2 linked regions of the Undibacterium sp. KW1 genome follow. The protein of the gene in region 2 binds, or shares a complex with, the protein of the main gene of each other region. Links are inferred from orthologs where the notes say so. Each region holds a gene or a part of one and is shown on either strand. Other genes may lie near its edges. The genes, in order: rpsJ and nusB.

Region 1 (10,931 bases), 1.8 Mb from region 2 along the record:
CACTTTGGCGTCTATACCCGGTACAGGAACATGTGCACCAATCCTGTAGACAACCAGTGCCGCCAGCAAGAACCAGAGTCGCCCCCAGGGAAACCCGCTTGCAGCACTTTTAGCTTGTTGTGGAGATGTTGCCAATTAATGCTCCGGTTGTCTGCTTGAATTAAGCGATTGTGCCACCAGCAGCTTCGATTGCAGCTTTAGCGCCTTTAGTGACGATCAAGCCGTTCAAAGAAACTTTCTTGGTGATAGCACCAGACAAGATCACACGGACTACACGTGCGAGCTCAGAAACGACACCGGCTTGTTTCAAAGCCAAAACGTCGATCTCTGTGACTGGCAGGTTTTCCAGATCTGTCAGGCGAATTTCTGCTTTGTACGGTGTTGCCAGTGATTTGAAACCACGTTTTGGCAAACGACGTTGCAGAGGCATCTGACCGCCTTCAAAACCGACTTTATGAAAGCCGCCTGAACGGGATTTTTGGCCTTTATGACCGCGACCCGCTGTTTTACCTAAGCCTGAGCCGATACCGCGACCAACACGACGTTTGTAGTGTTTTGCGCCATCTGCTGGCTGGATTGTATTCAATTCCATAATTTGCTCCGATCGCAAACCAAACGGCTTACGATACAACCTTCACAAGATACGAGACTTTATTGATCATGCCACGTACTGCCGGTGTGTCTTCCAATTCAGAAACTGAATTGACGCGACGCAGACCCAGGCCACGTACAGTTGCACGGTGATCCTGGCGTGTGCCGATCAAACCTTTAACCAATTGCACTTTTACTGTCTTAGACATGAGGTGCTCCTTAACCGAGAATTTCTTCAACAGTTTTGCCACGCTTTGCAGCGATTTCAGATGGAGTACTCATCTTGGCCAAACCATTCAAAGTTGCACGAACCATGTTGTAAGGATTTGTGGAGCCGTTGGATTTCGCCACGACATTTACAATACCCATTACTTCAAAAATCGCGCGCATTGGACCACCAGCGATAACGCCAGTACCTTCTTTTGCTGGAGAAATCATGACGGAAGACGCGCCGTGCTTGCCAGTAACGGTGTGCTGCAGAGTACCGTTCTTCAAAGTCACTTTGATCATCTTGCGACGTGCTTCTTCCATCGCTTTTTGTACAGCAACTGGAACTTCTTTCGATTTCCCTTTGCCCATACCGATACGGCCATCGCCATCACCTACGACTGTCAGCGCTGCGAAACCCATGATACGACCACCCTTGACCACTTTGGTCACGCGGTTGATCGCGATCATTTTTTCGCGCATGCCATCATCCGGCTTGTCGGCTGCTGTTTTTGCTTGCATTTTTGCCATGACAAATTTTCCTTAGAACTTCAAGCCAGCTTCACGGGCAGCTTCTGCAAGCGCCTTGATGCGACCGTGGTAACGGAAACCGGAGCGGTCAAACGCAACTTCGGTAACCCCTGCTTTGATTGCCTTCTCTGCAACACGCTTGCCGATCAAGCTTGCTGCAGCAGCGTTGCCGCCTGCACCAGACTTGCCAGCCAACTCTGCACGTACTTCTGCTTCTACGGTAGAGGCAGATGCCAACACTTTGGCGTCTGGGCCAATGATGTTTGCATAGATGTGCAGGTTTGTGCGATGCACGGCCAGGCGGTTCACTTTGAGTTCTGCGATCTTGGCACGGGTTTGACGTGCGCGGCGCAGACGTGATTGTTTCTTGTCCATCGTCAACCCCTATTACTTCTTCTTGGTTTCTTTAATCACAACCACTTCGTCCGCATAGCGAACGCCTTTGCCTTTATAAGGCTCTGGACTGCGGTATGCACGAACTTCAGCAGCAACCTGACCAACTTTTTGTTTATCAATCCCTTTGATCAGGATTTCAGTTGGAGTTGGTGTTGCGCATGTAACGCCAGCTGGCATTGCGTGAACAACAGGGTGCGAGAAACCAAGAGACAAATTCAATTTGTCGCCTTGTGCTTGCGCTTTGTAACCAACGCCGACCAAGTTCAGTTTCTTTTCGAAACCTTTAGTGACGCCGTTAACCATATTGTTGACCAGGGCACGCAGGGTACCGCTCATCGCATTGGCTTCACGACCATCATTAGCTGGGGAAAAACTCAAAGTGCCATTGTCGTTCGCAATTGTCACCAGGCCGTTCAAGGCTTGAGACAACACGCCCTGTGGGCCTTTAATTGTAATCTGCTCTGTCGAAATGGTGACTTCAGCACCTGCCGGCAAAGCGATTGGCATCTTACCTACTCGAGACATCTTTCACTCCTTAGGCGACGTAGCAAATCACTTCGCCACCGACACCGGTTGCGCGCGCTTTGCGGTCAGTCATAACGCCTTTTGGTGTGGAAACGATCGCCACTCCCAAACCGTTCATGACACTTGGGATCTCGTCTTTACCTTTGTAAATACGGAGACCTGGACGTGATACACGTTCCAAGCGTTCAATCACAGGACGTCCTGCGTAATATTTCAAGCCGATTTTCAATTCGGACTTACCTGCAGTTTCAGAAACTGCGAAATCTTCAATGTAACCTTCGTCTTTCAGTACGTTCGCGATTGCGATCTTTACTTTGGAAGACGGCATCGCGACGACAGTTTTTTGAACAACTTGTGCGTTACGGATGCGGGTCAGCATATCGGCGATAGGATCGCTCATACTCATTGCTTATTCTCCTATTACCAGCTGGCTTTAGTCATACCCGGGATTTCACCACGCATGGCGACTTCACGGAGTTTAATACGGCCCAAACCGAATTTACGGAATGTGCCACGTGGGCGACCTGTCAAAGTGCAGCGGTTACGCTGACGGGTCGGATTGGAATTACGTGGCAAAGCCTGCAACTTCAGACGAGCAACATAACGCTCTTCTTCAGTTTTTGATTGGTCATCAATGATGGCCTTCAATTCGGCGCGCTTGCCAGCGAATTTCTTCACCAGATCTGCACGCTTTTGCTCACGATTAATCAGTGCCAATTTTGCCATGGCGACCTCAGTTTCTGAACGGAAATTTAAATGCGGCGAGGAGTGCTTTCGCTTCTTCGTCGGTCTTTGCTGTTGTCGTGATAGAGATGTTCATACCACGCAAGGCGTCGATCTTGTCGTATTCGATTTCAGGGAAAATGATCTGTTCCTTGACACCGATGTTGTAGTTACCACGACCATCAAACGCACGACCAGAAACACCACGGAAGTCACGTACACGTGGCAGGGCCACAGTGATGAAACGATCCAGGAATTCATACATCTGAGCGCCACGCAAAGTTACCATACAACCAATTGGGTAGCCTTCACGGATTTTAAAACCAGCGATCGCTTTGCGAGCTTTGGTAACTACTGGTTTTTGACCAGCGATCTTGGTGAGGTCGCCAACTGCATGCTCAATAATCTTTTTGTCTGCGATTGCTTCAGACAAACCCATGTTCAGGGTGATTTTCAAGATGCGTGGAACTTCCATGACTGACTTGTAAGCGTACTTTTCAGTCAGTTCACCAACGATTTTATCTTTATATATTGCTTGTAGACGGGCCATGATGTTATGCCTTCACAACTTCGCCAGTCGACTTGTAGATACGGACTTTCTTGCCATCCACTACCTTGAAGCCTACACGGTCTGCTTTGCCAGACGCTGCATTAAACAATGCAACATTCGACACATGAATCGGCATCACTTTATCCACGATGCCACCTACTGCGCCAGTCATTGGGTTAGGTTTAACCGCTTTTTTAGCAACGTTAATACCTGCAACAACAACGTAATCGCTATCGATGCATGCTTGCACCTGACCACGTTTACCTTTGTCTTTACCCGTCAAGACGATGACTTCGTCGTTTTTACGAATTTTGTTCATCACGACCCCTTACAGCACTTCTGGAGCCAGGGACACGATTTTCATGAAGCGCTCAGTACGCAATTCGCGTGTTACTGGGCCGAAAATACGAGTACCGATAGGCTCAAGTTTTGCATTCAACAATACTGCAGCATTGCCATCAAATTTGACCAACGAGCCATCTTGACGACGAACACCCTTAGCTGTCCTCACGACAACGGCGTTGTAAATTTCACCTTTTTTTACACGACCGCGCGGAGCAGCAGACTTAACAGTGACTTTGATTACGTCACCAATACCCGCATAACGACGCTTGGAACCGCCCAACACTTTAATGCACAAAACTTCGCGCGCACCAGTGTTGTCAGCCACTTCCAGCCGGCTTTCTGTTTGAATCATAATGTTCTCTTTCCCAACTTAATCCACACAACTTGCACAATGCAAATTTGTAGTCAGTCTTGGTCCCGCCAGCTAACCCCTACATAACCTACAATGCACGAGCCAACTGATTAGGTGGACGATTTTTTAACCACTTTCACAACAAGAGGGCGTTATGAAAGACATTTAGGCTGCCACTCGCATACTTTGCAAATGACAGCCCATCATTATTACACCAAAAAACTTTTTGTGCAATAAATTTATACTACTTGTGCGACTTGAACCACACGTGTCACTGTCCAAGCTTTAGTCTTGGAGATAGGACGACCTTCTTGAATTTCAACGGTGTCGCCAGCCTTTGCCTGGTTTGCTTCATCGTGTGCATGGTACTTTGCAGTACGAACGATGATCTTGCCATACAAAGGATGCTTGACGTGACGTTCAACAACCACTGTTACGGTTTTGTCCATCTTGTCGGAAACAACCTTGCCAATCAATGTGCGCTTCAGTGCGACTTTAACTTGATCGTTCATTATTTGGCATCCTTCTGGTTCATGACGGTTTTCACACGTGCGATGTCACGACGAACTTTCTTCAATTGAGAAGTGTTAGTCAGTTGCTGAGTAGCGATTTGCATACGCAGGCTGAACTGGGCCTTCAACAATTCATTCAGTTCTTTAGTCAAAGCCGCCTGATCCTTACCTTGGAGTTCAGATACTTTCATTTACAACTCCTATTATTGGCCGACTTGACGGACGACGAACGTAGTCAACAGCGGCAATTTAGCTGCAGCCAAGCGGAACGCTTCGCGTGCCAGCGTCTCATCGACACCATCCATTTCGTACAGCATTTTGCCTGGTTGAATCTCGGCAACGTAGTACTCAGGATTACCTTTACCATTACCCATACGGACTTCCGCTGGTTTCTGGGAAATTGGCTTGTCCGGGAAAACGCGGATCCAGATACGGCCACCACGTTTGATGTGACGTGTCATTGCACGACGCGCTGCTTCAATCTGACGCGCTGTGATACGACCACGACCAACTGCCTTCAAGCCAAACTCACCGAAGGAAACTGCTGTACCACGAGTATGCGAGATACCCTTGTTACGGCCTTTCTGTTCCTTGCGATATTTTCTGCGTGCTGGTTGCAGCATGATTATTCTCCTGCTTTCTCAGCCGGTGCTGCAGCGTCAGCTTTGGCGCGTACGCGCTTGGCTGCCGGGGCTGCTGCGCCGGTCGTCGGTGTTTGTCCTTCTGGACGCTTGGCGCGTGGACGGCTGTTTGGCTTGCCATCATCACGACGTGGACCACGACGTTTTTTGTCGTCTTCCGGTGTCGCTTCGATAACAGGCGCATCGCCATTTGCCAAACGATCGCCTTTGTAGACCCAAACTTTGACACCAATGATGCCGTAAGTTGTGGATGCTTCGCCAAAGCCGTAATCGATGTCAGCACGCAGAGTATGCAGAGGCACACGGCCTTCGCGATACCATTCTTTACGTGCGATCTCGATACCGTTCAAACGACCACCAGACATGATCTTGATACCTTGAGCGCCCAAACGCATTGCATTTTGCATCGCGCGTTTCATGGCGCGGCGGAACATGATGCGTTTTTCCAGTTGCTGAGCGATAGAATCAGCGATCAATTGTGCATCGATTTCTGGCTTGCGGATCTCTTCGATGTTGACATGCACAGGCACGCCCATCAATTTCGACAAGTCAGCTTTCAATACTTCAATGTCTTCGCCTTTTTTACCGATCACAACGCCTGGACGGGAGCTGTATATCGTGATGCGTGCATTTTTAGCAGGACGCTCAATAACGATGCGGCCTACAGACGCGTTTTTCAGTTTTTTCTTCAGGTATTCACGTACTTTCAGATCTTCGCCGAGCATGGAGGCAAAGTTACCATTGCCTGCATACCAGCGGGAAGACCAGTTACGTGTTACTGCCAAACGAAAACCGGTTGGATGTATCTTCTGTCCCATCGTGACTCCTTAGTTACCAACGGTCACATAAATGTGACAGGATTGTTTAGAGATACGATCACCACGACCCTTAGCGCGTGCTGTGAAGCGCTTCAGAATCGCACCCTTTTCGACATAGATAGTCTTTACTTTCAGCTCATCGATGTCAGCGCCATCATTGTGTTCGGCGTTTGCAATTGCAGACTCCAACACTTTCTTGATGATCGCAGCACCTTTTTTAGGGCTGAATGCCAGGATATTCAATGCCTGATCTACTTTTTTACCGCGAATCAGGTCAGCCACCAGGCGACCTTTTTGCTCAGACAGACGCACACCGCGCAAATTTGCTTTAGTTTCCATCATCGGTCCTTATCTCTTAGCCTTTTTATCGGCAGCGTGACCCTTGAACGTACGGGTCAGCGCGAATTCGCCGAGCTTGTGACCAACCATGTTTTCGGAAACATAAACTGGTACGTGTTGCTTACCGTTATGTACCGCAATGGTCAAACCGATGAAGTCCGGCATAATTGTCGAACGACGGGACCAGGTCTTGATTGGCTTTTTGTCTTTAGTCGCTTGCGCGGTTTCGACTTTCTTCACCAGATGGGCGTCGCAGAACGGCCCTTTTTTCAATGAACGTGTCATGTTTTATCCCTTATTTCTTGCCACGGCGTGAGACGATCATCGAAGTAGTACGCTTGTTGCGACGTGTCTTCTTACCCTTGGTTTGCTGACCCCATGGCGATACTGGATGACGACCGGCTGCTGTTCTACCTTCACCACCACCGTGAGGATGGTCGATCGGGTTCATGACCACACCGCGAACGGTAGGACGAACACCGCGCCAGCGCATTGCACCAGCTTTACCAATCTTGCGCAGGTTATGCTCGCCGTTGCCTACTTCACCGACTGTCGCACGGCATTCGATATGAATGCGGCGAACTTCACCGGAGCGCAGACGAACCTGAGCGTAAGTACCTTCGCGTGCCATCAGCACAACGCCAGCACCAGCTGTACGTGCGATCTGAGCACCTTTACCTGGCAGCATTTCTACGCAATGCATAGTTGTACCAACAGGGATATTACGGATAGGCAGGCAGTTACCAGATTTGATCGGTGCTTGCGAACCGTTCATTATCTGATCACCAACTGTCAAACCTTTAGGAGCGATGATGTATGCACGTTCGCCGTCCGCATAGCACAACAAAGCAATGTGCGCTGTACGGTTAGGATCGTATTCAATACGCTCTACTTTTGCAGGAATACCGTCCTTGTTGCGTTTGAAGTCAACAATACGGTAATGCTGCTTGTGACCACCTCCGATATGACGGGTAGTGATGTGACCGTTGTTATTACGGCCAGCAGTTTTTGATTTCTTTTCCAACAAAGCAGCGAACGGACGACCTTTGTACAGGCCTTCTGTCACTACCTTCACCATACCACGACGACCTGGTGAGGTTGGCTTCATCTTAACGAGTGCCATGCTTATGCCCCCTCAGTGAAGTTAATTTCCTGACCTGGCTTCAAGCATACAAAAGCGCGTCTTGTATGATTGCGGCGGCCATTAAATTTACCGGTACGTTTTTGTTTACCTTGGCGATTTGCTACTTGTACGGATTCAACTTGTACTTTGAACAGCAATTCGACGGCAGCTTTGATTTCTGGCTTGGTTGCATCTGGCATAACCAGGAAAACCACTTGCTCATTCTTTTCAGCAACCATCGTTGCTTTTTCAGAAATAACAGGAGCCAGCAACACCTTCATCAGGCGTTCTTCGCTAATTTTGACTTGTGCGCTCATGCCAGCATCTCCTCAATCTTTGCCAGTGCTGGCTTGGTGATCAACACTTTCTTGTAGAACACCAAAGAAACTGGATCAGCATAACGTGGCTCAACAACCAGTACGTTTGCCAGATTACGCGCCGCCAACATCAGGTTTTCATTGAATTCGTCAGTGATGATCAGGACGGAATCCAGGCAACCCATTGCCTTCAGTTTGTCGGACAACAGTTTTGTCTTAGGTGCGTCAACAGCAACATCGTCAACCACATTCAAACGACCCTCACGAGCCAACTGAGACAGAATCGAGCAGATACCTGCGCGATACATCTTTTTGTTAACTTTGTGAGAGAAATTCTCATCAGGTGTGTTCGGGAATATACGACCACCGCCACGCCACAATGGAGAAGAAGACATACCAGCACGTGCACGACCAGTACCTTTTTGACGCCAAGGTTTCTTGGTTGTGTGATGGACTTCTTCACGATCTTTTTGTTTGCGATTACCGCTACGAGCATTGGCTTGGAATGCAACGACGACTTGATGGATCAAGGCTTCATTGTAGTCACGACCAAAGATAGTATCAGGAGCGGCTACATTAGACGCTGCTTGACCTTGTTCGTTTAGGAGCTTCAGTTCCATGGATTAGGCTCCCTTCTTGGCTTTAACTTTAACAGCAGGAGATACAATCACCTGACCATTTTTTGCACCCGGCACGGCACCCTTCACCAGCAACAACTGACGCTCTGCATCTACGCGAGCGATTTCCAGATTTTGCACAGTGCGAGTTACGTCACCCAGATGACCAGTCATGCGCTTACCAGGGAATACACGACCTGGATCCTGCGCCATACCGATAGAACCAGGTACATTATGCGAACGGGAGTTACCGTGAGTAGCACGACCAGAAGCGAAGTGGTGACGCTTGATGGTACCGGCATAGCCCTTACCAATCGTTACGCCTTGCACATCCACTTTTTGACCAGCTTCGAACAAACCGACAGGCACAACATCGCCAGCCTTCAGTTCAGAGGCTTTAGCAGCATCAATACGGAATTCTTTTAATACAGTACCAGCTTCAACACCTGCTTTTGCGAGGTGACCGGCAGCCGCTTTTGTTACACGGGATGCACGGCGCTGACCGAAAGTTACCTGAACAGCGGAGTAACCGTCTGTTTCAGGAGTTTTGACTTGCGTCACGCGGTTGTTGGATACGTCCAAAACAGTAACAGGTATTGAATCCCCGTCATCTGTAAAGATGCGCATCATGCCAACCTTGCGACCAACTAGGCCCAAGCTCATTGTTTTCTCCATTCTCACCTACGATTGGGTGAGGCTGATGTTTAAAAAACTTAAACGAATAGGCCAGCCGGAGCTGACCTACATCTAAGCCTTCGATTATAGCCCGCAAATTTTTTATTTACAAGACTAATTTATTTGAATTTTCGAAAAATTGTGGTATGTCGAATTTTCAGTATTTTTCTGAGAATACTAATTTGCATCAGTATTTTCAAATCAATAAGAATTATTGCAGTTTGATTTCTACGTCAACGCCAGCTGGCAGATCGAGCTTCATCAACGCGTCAACTGTTTTGTCAGTTGGGTCAACGATGTCCATCAAGCGCTGGTGAGTACGGATTTCAAATTGATCACGGGAAGTTTTGTTCACGTGTGGGGAACGCAGTACATCGAAACGCTGGATACGTGTAGGCAGAGGAACCGGGCCTTTAACAACAGCGCCAGTGCGCTTGGCTGTTTCTACGATTTCCAGAGCGGACTGATCGATCAGTTTGTAATCGAAAGCTTTCAGACGGATACGGATTTTTTGATTTTGTGTGGACATGTTCATTCCTATAAAGAGCGAGCCAGGTACGGCAAAGCCGCCGGCATATTTAATAAAGAGCGAAAACTAAATTGGCTGCCGCATCAAATTCAATACGACAGCCAACTAGTATACTACAAATTACGGCAGATATTACTCGATGATTTTAGCAACAACGCCAGCACCGACTGTACGGCCACCTTCACGGATAGCGAAGCGCAAGCCTTCTTCCATCGCGATCGGGTTGATCAATTTAACAGTGATAGATACGTTATCACCTGGCATGACCATTTCTTTGTCTTTCGGCAACTCGATCGAACCAGTTACGTCCGTTGTACGGAAGTAGAACTGTGGACGGTAGTTGTTGAAGAATGGAGTATGACGGCCACCTTCATCTTTGGACAGAACATAGATCTCGCCTGTGAAGTGCGCATGTGGCTTGATCGAACCTGGCTTGGACAATACTTGACCACGTTGGATATCTTCACGCTTGGTACCACGCAGCAATACGCCGACGTTGTCGCCTGCTTGACCTTGGTCGAGCAGTTTGCGGAACATTTCAACGCCAGTACATGTAGTCTTGACTGTGTCTTTGATACCAACGATTTCGATCTCTTCGCCGACTTTGATGATGCCGCGCTCGATACGACCGGTAACAACTGTACCGCGACCGGAGATGGAGAATACGTCTTCTACTGGCAACAGGAAGGCGCCGTCAACTGCGCGTTCTGGTGTTGGGATGTAGGAGTCGAGTGCGTCAGCCAGTTTCATGATGGCTTCTTCGCCCAGAGGACCTTTGTCGCCTTCGAGGGCCAGTTTAGCGGAACCTTGAATGATAGGCAGGTCGTCGCCTGGGAATTCGTATTTGGAGAGCAATTCGCGCACTTCCATTTCAACCAGTTCCAGCAACTCAGCGTCATCAACCATGTCGCATTTGTTCAGGAATACGATGATGTATGGAACGCCAACTTGGCGGGCCAACAGGATGTGTTCGCGAGTTTGTGGCATTGGGCCGTCTGCTGCGGAGCAAACCAGGATCGCGCCGTCCATTTGAGCCGCGCCAGTGATCATGTTTTTAACATAGTCAGCATGGCCTGGGCAGTCAACGTGGGCGTAGTGACGGCCAGCTGTTTCGTACTCAACGTGGGCTGTATTGATTGT
Region 2 (11,102 bases):
AAGCGCCAGGCCAGGCGAATTCTGATGCGGGCTTGCAAAAAGTAAGCGCATCTGAAGAAGAAGCAAAAATGCTGGGCAATCAGCGTCAGCAACAATGGGTAACCAACTGGCTGGCCAAGCGCTACCGCGTTGCCAATGATGCGACCAATATGCTGGTATCTGCCGCTTATCTGACCGCCAAGGAAATCAAGATAGACCCTTTGCTGATACTGTCAGTCATGGCGATAGAATCCGGCCTGAACCCATTTGCTGAAAGCCCGGTAGGTGCACAAGGCTTGATGCAGGTCATGTCCAAAGTACATCATGACAAATTCCAGGATCTTGGTGGTGTTAAAGCTGCCCTGAACCCGGTTGCCAATATCCGTGTTGGTGCCTTGATACTGAAAGATTATGTCACCCGTGGTGGTTCCGTTGAAGCTGGCCTGAAGATGTATGTAGGTGCAGCCGATTCCGACAATGATTCAGGCTATGGTGCGCGCGTATTGAATGAATACAAGCGTCTGAAAGATGTTTCGGCAGGTAAAAATGTGCCTACTTTCTTTAGTGCCCCGGCACCAGCACCTGCACCTGTGCAAGCACGTCCGATTGAGGCCGCTCCCGTACACAAACCTGAGGCGACAGAAGCCAAGGCAACGATAGAAGCCAAAAAAGATCAGGTTGCAGCACTGTAAGCCTGCCCTTTGATAAAAAAGCCGTCTGATTTTATGATCAGACGGCTTTTTTTATTGGTATAAGCGATTGGTCTGGGCGCCCCGCCTCAATTATCTGTCAGCCAAAAATTTCTTCAACCTGGCCACTGCTTCCTGCAAATTCTCCAATGAATTGGCATATGACAGACGCACATACGATGTCGCCGTCGCCGGACCAAAATCGAGGCCGGGTACGATCACCACACCGGCTTCATTCAATACCTGTTTGGCAAAGGCATCTGCATCGTCGGCAAAGCTGGAGCAATCGGCATACACATAAAACGCACCATCTGGCATAACTGGAATGCCAAAACCCAGTTCACGCAATGCAGGCACGATATAGTCGCGGCGGCGCTTGAATTCTGCCTTGCGCTCTTCATAAATGGCGATAGTCGCTGGCTCAAAGCAAGCCAGCGCCGCATACTGGGCGATTGAAGATGGGCAGATGAACAGGTTTTGCGCCAGCTTTTCCAGTGCAGGCACGATACGCTCAGGCACCACCAGCCAGCCAAGACGCCAGCCTGTCATATTGAAATATTTGCTGAAGCTATTGATGACGACTACATCTTCATCCAATGACAGGGCAGAAAATGGTTCGCCATCATAAGTCAGACCCTGATAAATCTCATCAACGATGCTAAAACCACCCAACTTTTTTACTGTAGAGACGATCTTGCCCAATTCTTCGTGTTCTATGGAAGTACCGGTAGGGTTCGATGGCGAAGCCAGCAAAACGCCACTGCTGTGCTCATCCCATTGCTGGCGGACGATTTCTTCAGTCAGCTGAAAGCGGTGATCCGGCCCGCTGGCAATGAGTTTTGCCCTGCCCTCGAATGCCGCAACAAAATGGCGGTTGCAGGGATAGCAAGGGTCGGGCATCAGCACTTCCCTGCCAGGCTCGACCAACGCTGCGCATGCAAGCAATAAGGCAGCCGATGCTCCGGCAGTCACAATAATGCGGGAAGCTGGCACGTCAAGACCGAACACGTCACGGTAATGCTGCGATATTGCCGTGCGCAATGCTGGCAAACCCAGGGCAGAGGTATATTGCAAACGCCCGGCTGCCATTGCTTTGGTCGCAGCATCAATCACTGCTTGTGGCGCAGTAAAGTCTGGCTCGCCTATTCCCATATGTATCAGATGACGGCCCTGTTTTTCCAGTTCTGCCGCCATCTTCATGAGTTCCATCACATGGAAAGGGGCGATATTGTCCAGTCTTGCTGCAAGATTTCGATGCATGGCACTTCCTAAAAACACAGGCTGAAAAAAACCGCCTTATTTATCTTTCAAAATAAGGCGGTAGATACTTTTACAAATATGGTCAGTAACTTGGTCAGTACCTTACTTACCTGCTGCAACCTCTGTCGCACGCAGCTTTGCTGCCAGTTTGTCGAGTACACCATTGACATACTTGTGACCATCCAGACCACCAAAGGACTTGGTCAACTCTACAGCTTCGTTGATGACGACGCGGTAAGGGATTTCTATATGGTTTTTCAATTCATAGGCACCGATCAGCAGCGCTGCGTGCTCGATAGGTGACAATTCTGCAATACTGCGATCAATCAAAGGGGCAATTTGCTCGCGCAATTCTATGGATTGTTTGATAGCACCATGCAACAGGGAATCAAAATGCTCTCTGTCTGCCTTCTCAAAACCGTGGGCTTCACGGATATGGGCTTCAATCGCGCCGGAATCTTCATTGTTCAGCAGCCACTGGTACATGCCCTGCAAGGCAAATTCGCGCGCACGGTGGCGTGGCGAACGGTTCTTGCTGGGATTGGCGTGTAATGTTTTATTATTCATATCTTCTCTTACTAACTTGTCTTACTAACTTATCATGCTAACTTAGAGCTGGATGATCACCGTGCAGGCTTGAACTTAAATGTAAATCAAACCTGAGCAAAACGATCAGGCATCATAGTGCACGTCTTCTGTGGCTTCTGCCAGTTCTTCCAGGGCCAGGGTCAGGTTGGCCATTTCTACGGCAACGCGGGCGGCGTCGCGACCTTTTTCCTGCATGCGCACTTCAGCCTGCTCATCATTCTCTGTCGTCAGGATGGCATTGGCGATAGGGATGCCAGCATCCAGGCCAACACGGGTGATGCCCGCGCCTGATTCATTCGATACCAGCTCAAAGTGATAGGTTTCACCACGGATAACTGCACCCAGGGCGATCAGGGCATCGAATTGATTGGTTTCTGCCAGTTTTTGCAAGGCCAGTGGCACTTCCAGTGCACCTGGCACAGTCACGTGCAGGATGTCTTCATTGAGTACGCCCAGCAGTGACAATTCTGCCAGGCAGGCATCCAGCAAGCCATTGCCAATATTGTCGTTAAAACGCGCCTGTACGATACCTACACGTACGCCTGCGCCATCCAGATTTGCTTCGTAATGTCCAACTGTCATAATATTCTTTCTTGCGCTTTTAGCGCCTGATGTGATGTGAGTGATGAAAGTGCACTAAAAAGACCGCTGGTGACACTGCTGCAGCCCGGCACGCTCATCCTTATTTGTCTGCGCACGGCTTATCGAGATACCCAACAACTTCGAGATTAAATCCTGTCATGGACGGCATCTTACGTGGATTGGCCAGCAATTTCATCTTGCCTACGCCTACATCCTTCAAAATCTGTGCACCTATGCCGTAATTGCGCAAGTCCATACGCGCAGCCCGGCCTGCGGGTTTGGTTTCTGGCGTATCAAGTGCCTTGAACTGGTCAAACAACTGTTCTGCAGTCTCGCCGCAGTTGAGCAAGACGATAACGCCGGAATCTGCCTTCTTGATGGCTGCCATGGCGGCCGCGACATTCCATGAATGCGTGGTAGCCTGGCTTTCCAGCAAATCGATGATGGATACCGGCTGATGTACACGCACCAGAGCCTCTTTTTCACGGCTGATATCGCCATGCACCAGCGCCAGATGGGCAGAGCCACTGGGTTTGTCGCGATATACCAGAGCCTTGAAGCTGCCATGCACGGTATGCATTTCACGCTCGGCCACGCGATCTACGATGCTCTCTGTCTGGCTGCGATAATGAATCAGGTCGGCAATCGTCCCTATTTTCATATCATGTTCTTTGGCGAACTCGATCAAATCAGGCAGACGTGCCATCGTGCCGTCGTCCTTCATGATTTCGCAAATCACTGATGCCGGTGTAAGACCAGCCAGCTCAGCCAGGTCGCAACCGGCTTCAGTATGGCCAGCACGCATGAGGACACCGCCTCTTTGCGCCTTCAGCGGGAAAATATGGCCAGGCTGGACGATGTCGGCCGCAGTGGACTTTTTATCAACAGCAACCTGTACCGTGCGGGCACGGTCAGCGGCAGAGATACCGGTAGTTACGCCTTCCGCCGCTTCTATCGATACGGTGAAGTTGGTACCAAAGGAGGTACCATTGCGGCTGGTCATCATGGCCAGGTTCAATTGATCACAACGTTCTTCTGTCAACGTCAGACAAATCAGGCCACGGCCAAACTTGGCCATGAAATTGATGGCTTCCGGCGTGACGAACTCTGCGGCCATGATCAGGTCGCCTTCGTTTTCTCGATCTTCTTCATCAACCAGTATCACCATGCGGCCAGCGCGCAATTCGGCAACGATTTCCTGGGTAGTAGACATGCTCATAGGGGAATATCCTGAACCGGGCCACAGACATAAGTTCGTCAGGCCACTGGTTTTTCAGTGCAAATGAATGAAGTCGCTATTTTAAAGGATTTACGCCTGCTCTTCCCGTGCTTTATGTCTATTTATATGCTGCCCGGCTTGATTTAAGCCTGATTCAGAAGGATTTTTCTAGATTTGCAGCTGGCCTTGTGCAATTTCTATTACTTTGCCCCCTACCCGTATGCTCTTGTCTGCCGCCACATCCAGGTAAAGCTGGCATGGACGCCTGACTTGCGCGCCCTGGGCTATGCGCATGCTGATGGGCAAATCACGCCCCTGATGCTGCCACCAGCCACCCAGGTTGGCGCATGCAGAACCTGTGCCCGGGTCTTCGGCAAAGCCGCCGCCCTGCTTGGCAAAGAAATAACGCGCCGTTACGGACAGACGTTCGTCTTCTGACGTTGGCTCATCAAAAGCAAATACATAGACAGACTTGCGCCCCAGGCTATTGGCAGGCCAGACAGGCAACTTGCTGACGTCTGGCGTGGCACGTAAAACCGCTTCGCGTGAATTCAGGGGTAGCAGCATTTGTTCGCTACCAGTGTTGATCCACAGCGGCACAGAATGAATGTCGCCTTCATCCAGACCCATTAAAGAAGCTGCTTGCGCGACAGAAAGACCACTGGCTTTGACCACTGGATCGCCTTTATGAGGCGTGGTCAGTGTCCAAATACCATTCTCAAGACGCAGATCAACCAGGCCTGCCTTGCATTCCAGCGAAATCTGGCTGGAATTGCTGAGGCTGCCAACCACCTGCGCCGAACCCAGACTCGGATGCCCGGCAAAGGGCATTTCTGCATCTGGCGTGAAGATACGCATTCTGGCGGTAGCGACTTCTGAGGGCAATACAAACACTGTTTCCGACAAATTGAACTGCAAAGCCAGTGCCTGCATTTGTTCATCTGACATGCCCGTGGCATCTTCAAATACACATAGCGGGTTACCACCCAGGGTTTCTTCGGCAAACACATTCAAGAGACGAAAAGCGTAGTTAGTCATCGTTTTAATCACTATTCTTTCTTCAAAAAATCAGGTTAGCGTGGATTTGGCATGGGCGACATTGACTTCTGCAGGCAGCAGAATGCGATTTTTTACAGCGGTCAATTCAGCCAGTATGGAAATCGCAATCTCGGCTGGTGTCTTGCTACCTATATACAAACCTATGGGGCCATGGAGTTTTGCCAGTTGTTCGTCATTGAGGTCGAACTCTTTTAATCTCTCGCGTCGCTTGGCATTGTTAATGCGCGAACCGATAGCACCGACATAAAAAGCATCAGACTTCAAGGCTTCCATGAGGGCCAGATCGTCCAGTTTAGGGTCGTGCGTCAGGGCGACCACGGCGCTTCGGCTATCCAGTTGCATTTCCAGTACCAGATCGTCGGGCATGGCATGAATCAATTGCACGCCCTCTACCTGCCAGCCACTGCGGTATTCTTCACGCGGATCGCAGACTGTGACCTGGTAATCCATGCCTACTGCGATACTGGCCAAAAAGCGTGACAACTGCCCGGCTCCTATGATGAGCAAGCGCCAGCGCGGGCCGTGTACGGTCGTCAAAGCGTCATCCGTAATCTGTAATTGTTGACCCGGATCGGCTCTATCAAGTGTCACCTCCCCCGTATGCAAATCCAGACGTCGCGCCAACAATTCATGCCTTTGCAAACCTTGCAATAAAGCGTCCACCTTGCTGCGCGCTGATAAAGGCTCTATAGCCAGCTCTATCGTGCCACCACAAGGCAGGCCAAAACGGTGAGCTTCATCTGCGGTAATGCCATAGGTGACGATCTCTGGCAAATGACGCTGCATGCCGTCGCGCTGCACTCTTTCTATCAAGTCGTCTTCTATGCAGCCGCCAGAGACCGAGCCCACCACCTGCCCACTACCGGCAATAGCCAGCGTCGCGCCTTCCGGCCTTGGACTGGAACCCCAGGTCTTGATGACAGTGACCAGTTCGCAGGCTTGTCCTGCCTTGATCCACGCGTCACAGGTTTTAAGTACTTCGAGATCTATGCTGTCCATTGCTTCCTATGGTCTTGTTGATTCAGATTTGAGCTGACTTGACTATCATTCATTTTCGCATGTTTTTGCATTCCAGCTTCTGCATGGAAATTATCTATACAAATTGTCTTATTTCCAGTATTTCTTTGCTTTACAATGCCTGCCAGACCACCACTCTGGAGACCACCTTGTCCACAATCAAACAAAGACTGGCTGCCGTACCTGAAGGCGCAGGCGCATTGTTTTTCATACAGATTTTTGCCACCCTGGGCTTTGCCGTACTGTATTCCACCCTGGTACTGTATGCGACCAAGAAGCTGGGCTTTACTGCCAAGGATGCCACGGCCATCATGGGTGTGTTTGGTGCATTTAATTATGGTCTGCATTTGTTTGGTGGTTATCTGGCAGGTCGTTTTATCAGTAACCGCAACCTGTTTGTTGGTGGCATGATCCTGCAAGTCATAGGCTGTGCGACTATTTCCGTAGGTACTTCAGCCACCATGTACTGGGGACTGGCCTTCTTCCTGACGGGTAGTGGTCTGAACGTCACCTGTCTTAACCTGATGCTGACACAACGCTTCAAACCTGAAGACAATCGTCGCGAAAGCGCCTTCCTGTGGAATTATGCAGGCATGAACCTGGGCTTTTTTATTGGCTTCACCGCTGCCGGTTATTACCAGCTGCAAGAAGACTATGCCAGCCTGTTTATTTTCGCCACCATAGGCAACTTCATGGCGATCGTACTGGCGGCAATCAACTGGCGCAGGTTGTGTGACCTGAACACCACCCTGCTTGATGCCACCGCAAACCAGTTCCGCTGGCGCTTTCTGGTCGGTCTGGCGGTCATGGCTGGCCTGGTACCGCTGGTTGAATTCATGCTGCACCGCGCTGAGATGACGGGCAACCTGGTCATGATCATCAGCATTGCGATTGCTGTCATTTTCATCATCCTGACTGCCATTCACAAAGAGCCACGTGAACGTAATAATATGACGGCCTACGTCTTGCTGACCATAGGTTCGCTGGTATTCTGGACACTGTATCAAATGGCCCCGATGGGCTTGCAACTGTTTGCCGTCAGCAATGTAGATCGCATGGTCTGGGGCTATGAAGTTGCGCCGCAATGGATACAAAACATCAATAGCTTTGTCATCATGTTTGGCGGCCCGCTGATGGCGATGTTGTTCGACAAGTTGCGTGCCAAGGGCTGGAATATAGATATTCCGCGTCAGTTCTCTGCTTCACTGATTATCATCGGTCTGGGCTTCCTTGTCCTGCCCATAGGCATAGCAACTGCTGCCAGCAACGGCCTGGTGGCTTTCAAATGGATATTCATCAGCTACATCCTGCAAAGTATTGCTGAGCTGCTTATTTCGCCTATCGGTTATGCCATGATAGGCAAACTGGCACCGCGCCAGTATCAGGGCGTCATGATGGGCACCTGGATGCTGGTAACCGGCACAGCATCTATTCTGGCCAGCAAATTCTCAGGCCTGATCCCTGATGCGACAGAAGGTCTGGCCTCATCCACCAATCCAACCTATAACTACATTTTCTCTTTACTGGGCTGGAGTAGTGTTGGCGTAGGCATCGTCCTCATTGTCCTGATCCCTGTCTTACGCAAACTGATTACCGATGGGCCTCCCAAGCAGGCATCGGCAGCAGCAAACCCGCTGACGCAGACTGAGCAGGCTAAACCGGCATAACAAGAAAAGCAACATGCAAGGCGGGTAAGATGAAATGTGCCCGCCTTTTTTATTCCTTGATGGGCGTGAAGCGCATGACTTCTGCGCCATTGATCTGCAGCATTTCAAAAAAGACCGACCTGGGTCTGGTCCAGATGGAACCATCGTGGGCGCGATAAACAATGACGGGGCTTAAATCAGATTCTTGCGTTGCCTCGCACACCAGCTCATAAATACCACCTTTGTAGTGGCGAAAGCGTTGCACACCCTTGGTCTTTAGCAAGTGCACCGGCGCCGCATCAGCCGCAATCTCAGCCGCTCTGTGCTTTTTCAAAAATGCAGGCACTTTGGCTGCTGCCAGCTTGTTAATATCCTGTAGCAAGCGCGGGTCAATTGCGGAATAGCCATAACGCTGGCCCAGCTCGCTGGCTATGCGCAACATCAAATTTGATGCGACTTCTGCATCTGCCTCTGCCCTGTGAGCAGAACCTTTGAAACGTATGCCCATGGAAGCTGCCAGTGGGCCCAAGGAATAAGTACTCAAGCCAGGAAACACCCTGCGCGCCAGTTTGACCGAGCAAATCACGCCATCATGGGCAGGCCACAGGCCCAGCCTATCGCTCTCGGCCAATAAGAACTTCTCATCAAAACTGGCATTGTGCGCAGCCAATGTATCGTTACCAATAAACTCCACGAGTTCAGGCAGCACTTCAGATGCTGGGGGTGCTTTATCGACCATGGCCTGGGTAATGCCTGTCAATTCAGTAATAAAGTAAGGGATACGCACATTGCTGTTGATGAGGCTGACATAACGGTCAACAATTTCACCACCGACGATGCGCAATGCTGCCACTTCGGTAACGCGCCCTCCCTGTTCTGGTGACATGCCGGAGGTTTCAAAGTCAATCATGACTACAGGTTTTTCAAACATCATATTTTTTTCACTAGCGGGAACTAATGAAGAGCAATACAATCTATTTGTACTGTGCGTCAATAAAAATCTGTGACGCGGGGTAATTTTCTGATTCAATTTTCATTCACTTTCAACCCTCAGGACTCGGGTAAATGCACTTTCAAACTACAGCGTCACTAGCAACACCGTGGTGCATCCAGGCTTTTCAGCACTGGCGACGTAGCTTTGCGCATACTCCAAGCCCCATTAAGTTCGAATAGCTGTACGAGTTCGACTAATCTGCGCTAGCCGCCAGATGCTCCGATGATACGGTAGTAATCGCTGCCCCAGTTTTGCTCAGCCATACCAGGCCAAACCAGGCATTACATATCATCCGCCTTTGCTTTTTTGCTCCAACCTGGTTGCGCATAGACGCCCAGACCTGTGTACTACTATTCATCTCGTCAAGAATAAAGACACGGGCAAATTATTGTATTGCTCATTATGAAAAATAAAATTTTAGGACTGTTTTCGCTCCCAGAAAGGGACTTGTTACGCGATCTTGTCTATCGGCGTCTCTGGACCTCGATACTGATCAGCTCGTTTGGTGCCCAGGTCACCATGCTGGCCCTGCCGCTGACTGCCGCCCTGTTACTGCACGCCAGTGCCACCCAGATGGGCATGCTGACCTTCATGGAGATCCTGCCCTTTGTCTTGCTGTCTCTGCCTTCAGGTGTATGGCTGGACAGGGTGCGCAAGCTGCCAGTGTATGTAGTTGGCGAAATAATGATATCCATTTCGGTCGCCAGTGTGCCTGTGGCCTGGTGGCTGGGTTATCTCAACATGACCTGGCTGTATGTAGTCGGCTTCATGATTGGTGTAGTAAATACCACTGCTGGCACAGCTTCGCAAATCGTGCTGACACAGATCGTGCCACGAGACCGCCTGGTGGAAGCACATGCAAAGAATGCACTGGCAACCTCAGGTGCAGAAGTTGCAGGCCCCGCCACGGCTGGTGCATTGATCAAGTTGCTGGGTGCACCGATAGCCTTGCTGGCTGATGCCATTCTTTTACTGACATCCGCTGTGATCTTGCGAGGCATTCATGTCAATGAAGTCAGGGAGCCACGTGCAGATGCACACTTCTGGCGTGACTTGAAGGCAGGCCTGTCTTTTGTCGCCAATAAACCTCTGCTGATCGCGCTGGCCTTGACAGTAGGTGGCTGGCAGCTTTGCTATAACGCGGCGTTGGTGGTGCAAATCCTGTTTGCCACGCGTGAATTGGGTTTGTCTGAACAGGCAGTTGGTCTCAGCTATATGGGTATGGGTGTGGGCACCATTATCGCCAGCGTATATGGCAGCCGCATCAGCCGCACTATTGGGCCGGGTCCGTGCATGGTGCTGGGCGTGGCAGTCTGTGGTCTGGGCTGGGGTTTGCTGGCCTTGGCACCGACCAATAACTGGGGTATCGCTGCATTTGGTTTCATGCTGATGTGTTTCTCCATAGGCGGCGTACTGATCTTTATCAACTTCCTGGCCTTGCGTCAGGCAGTCACGCCAGAAGCCATGCTGGGCCGCATGACCAGCACCATGCGCTGGCTGATACTGATACCGGCAGGCCCTGGCGCCTTGATCGGTGGCTGGCTGGGTGAGCATATGGGCTTACGTTATGCCCTGGGTTTTGCCGGTGGCGCAGCCCTGCTGCTGGCAATACTTGCAGCAAAAAACCCTATCATCCGCGGCATTACAGCCTTGCCACGCCTGAGTAAACAAGAGGAGATGCAACAAGTTTAAGGATGGCATTGCAAACAGGCTGAAAAAAGCGTGATAATGCGCGGACATTTATGTTTTTTCATCGATCCCCCTCAGGTGACAGAGGGGGATTGTTTATTCGCCACGCTGAAAATGGAGCACCCTCTTATTCAGCCTTTTTGACAACAATAGGTAGACCAATGCCAACAGAAATGTCAACGCCCGCTGCCAAGCCGGGCTCAGGGTTCAAGCCGTATATCCCGGCCTCAGCCCACCTTCCCGAAATGACCGCAAGAGCCCTGATCATGGGTGTATTACTTGGCATGGTTTTCGGTGCATCGTCCCTGTATCTGGTACTCAAGGTCGGTTTGACCGTCAGCGCCTCGATCCCGGTAGCGGTGATCGCCATCACTCTGTTC

What was found.
Region 1: the proteins of nusB (region 2) and rpsJ are in contact, whole or in part, in a solved structure (PDB 3D3B), measured with the Escherichia coli proteins. The link is inferred for Undibacterium sp. KW1 from one-to-one orthologs.

The regions. Positions count from the first base shown.
Region 1 is NZ_AP018439.1:507,068-517,998, reverse strand. The notes cover bases 8,133-10,931. They hold rpsJ (30S ribosomal protein S10), read right to left. Parts: upstream 9,792-10,931; coding sequence 9,474-9,791; downstream 8,133-9,473. Other genes in these bases: tuf (elongation factor Tu), read right to left, coding at 9,924-10,931; rplC (50S ribosomal protein L3), read right to left, coding at 8,594-9,250; rplD (50S ribosomal protein L4), read right to left, coding at 8,133-8,590. Outside these bases: preprotein translocase subunit SecY, read right to left, coding at 1-135; rplO (50S ribosomal protein L15), read right to left, coding at 161-592; rpmD (50S ribosomal protein L30), read right to left, coding at 621-800; rpsE (30S ribosomal protein S5), read right to left, coding at 811-1,329; rplR (50S ribosomal protein L18), read right to left, coding at 1,342-1,704; rplF (50S ribosomal protein L6), read right to left, coding at 1,717-2,250; rpsH (30S ribosomal protein S8), read right to left, coding at 2,261-2,656; rpsN (30S ribosomal protein S14), read right to left, coding at 2,671-2,976; rplE (50S ribosomal protein L5), read right to left, coding at 2,984-3,523; rplX (50S ribosomal protein L24), read right to left, coding at 3,528-3,842; rplN (50S ribosomal protein L14), read right to left, coding at 3,852-4,220; rpsQ (30S ribosomal protein S17), read right to left, coding at 4,460-4,732; rpmC (50S ribosomal protein L29), read right to left, coding at 4,732-4,923; rplP (50S ribosomal protein L16), read right to left, coding at 4,936-5,355; rpsC (30S ribosomal protein S3), read right to left, coding at 5,358-6,191; rplV (50S ribosomal protein L22), read right to left, coding at 6,201-6,533; and 5 more genes. UniProt on the Escherichia coli protein: Involved in the binding of tRNA to the ribosomes. Part of the processive rRNA transcription and antitermination complex (rrnTAC). The complex forms an RNA-chaperone ring around the RNA exit tunnel of RNA polymerase (RNAP).
Region 2 is NZ_AP018439.1:2,259,274-2,270,375, reverse strand. The notes cover bases 764-3,733. They hold nusB (transcription antitermination factor NusB), read right to left. Parts: upstream 2,496-3,733; coding sequence 2,031-2,495; downstream 764-2,030. Other genes in these bases: ribBA (bifunctional 3,4-dihydroxy-2-butanone-4-phosphate synthase/GTP cyclohydrolase II), read right to left, coding at 3,199-3,733; ribH (6,7-dimethyl-8-ribityllumazine synthase), read right to left, coding at 2,601-3,098; UNDKW_RS10150 (pyridoxal phosphate-dependent aminotransferase), read right to left, coding at 764-1,928. In the rest of the region: UNDKW_RS10155 (transglycosylase SLT domain-containing protein), read left to right, coding at 1-671; more of UNDKW_RS10150, read right to left, coding at 762-763; more of ribBA, read right to left, coding at 3,734-4,317; UNDKW_RS10130 (PhzF family phenazine biosynthesis protein), read right to left, coding at 4,486-5,355; UNDKW_RS10125 (XdhC family protein), read right to left, coding at 5,386-6,375; UNDKW_RS10120 (peptide MFS transporter), read left to right, coding at 6,543-8,060; UNDKW_RS10115 (DUF1653 domain-containing protein), read right to left, coding at 8,110-8,973; UNDKW_RS10110 (MFS transporter), read left to right, coding at 9,481-10,725; UNDKW_RS10105 (OPT family oligopeptide transporter), read left to right, coding at 10,884-11,102. UniProt on the Escherichia coli protein: Part of the processive rRNA transcription and antitermination complex (rrnTAC). The complex forms an RNA-chaperone ring around the RNA exit tunnel of RNA polymerase (RNAP).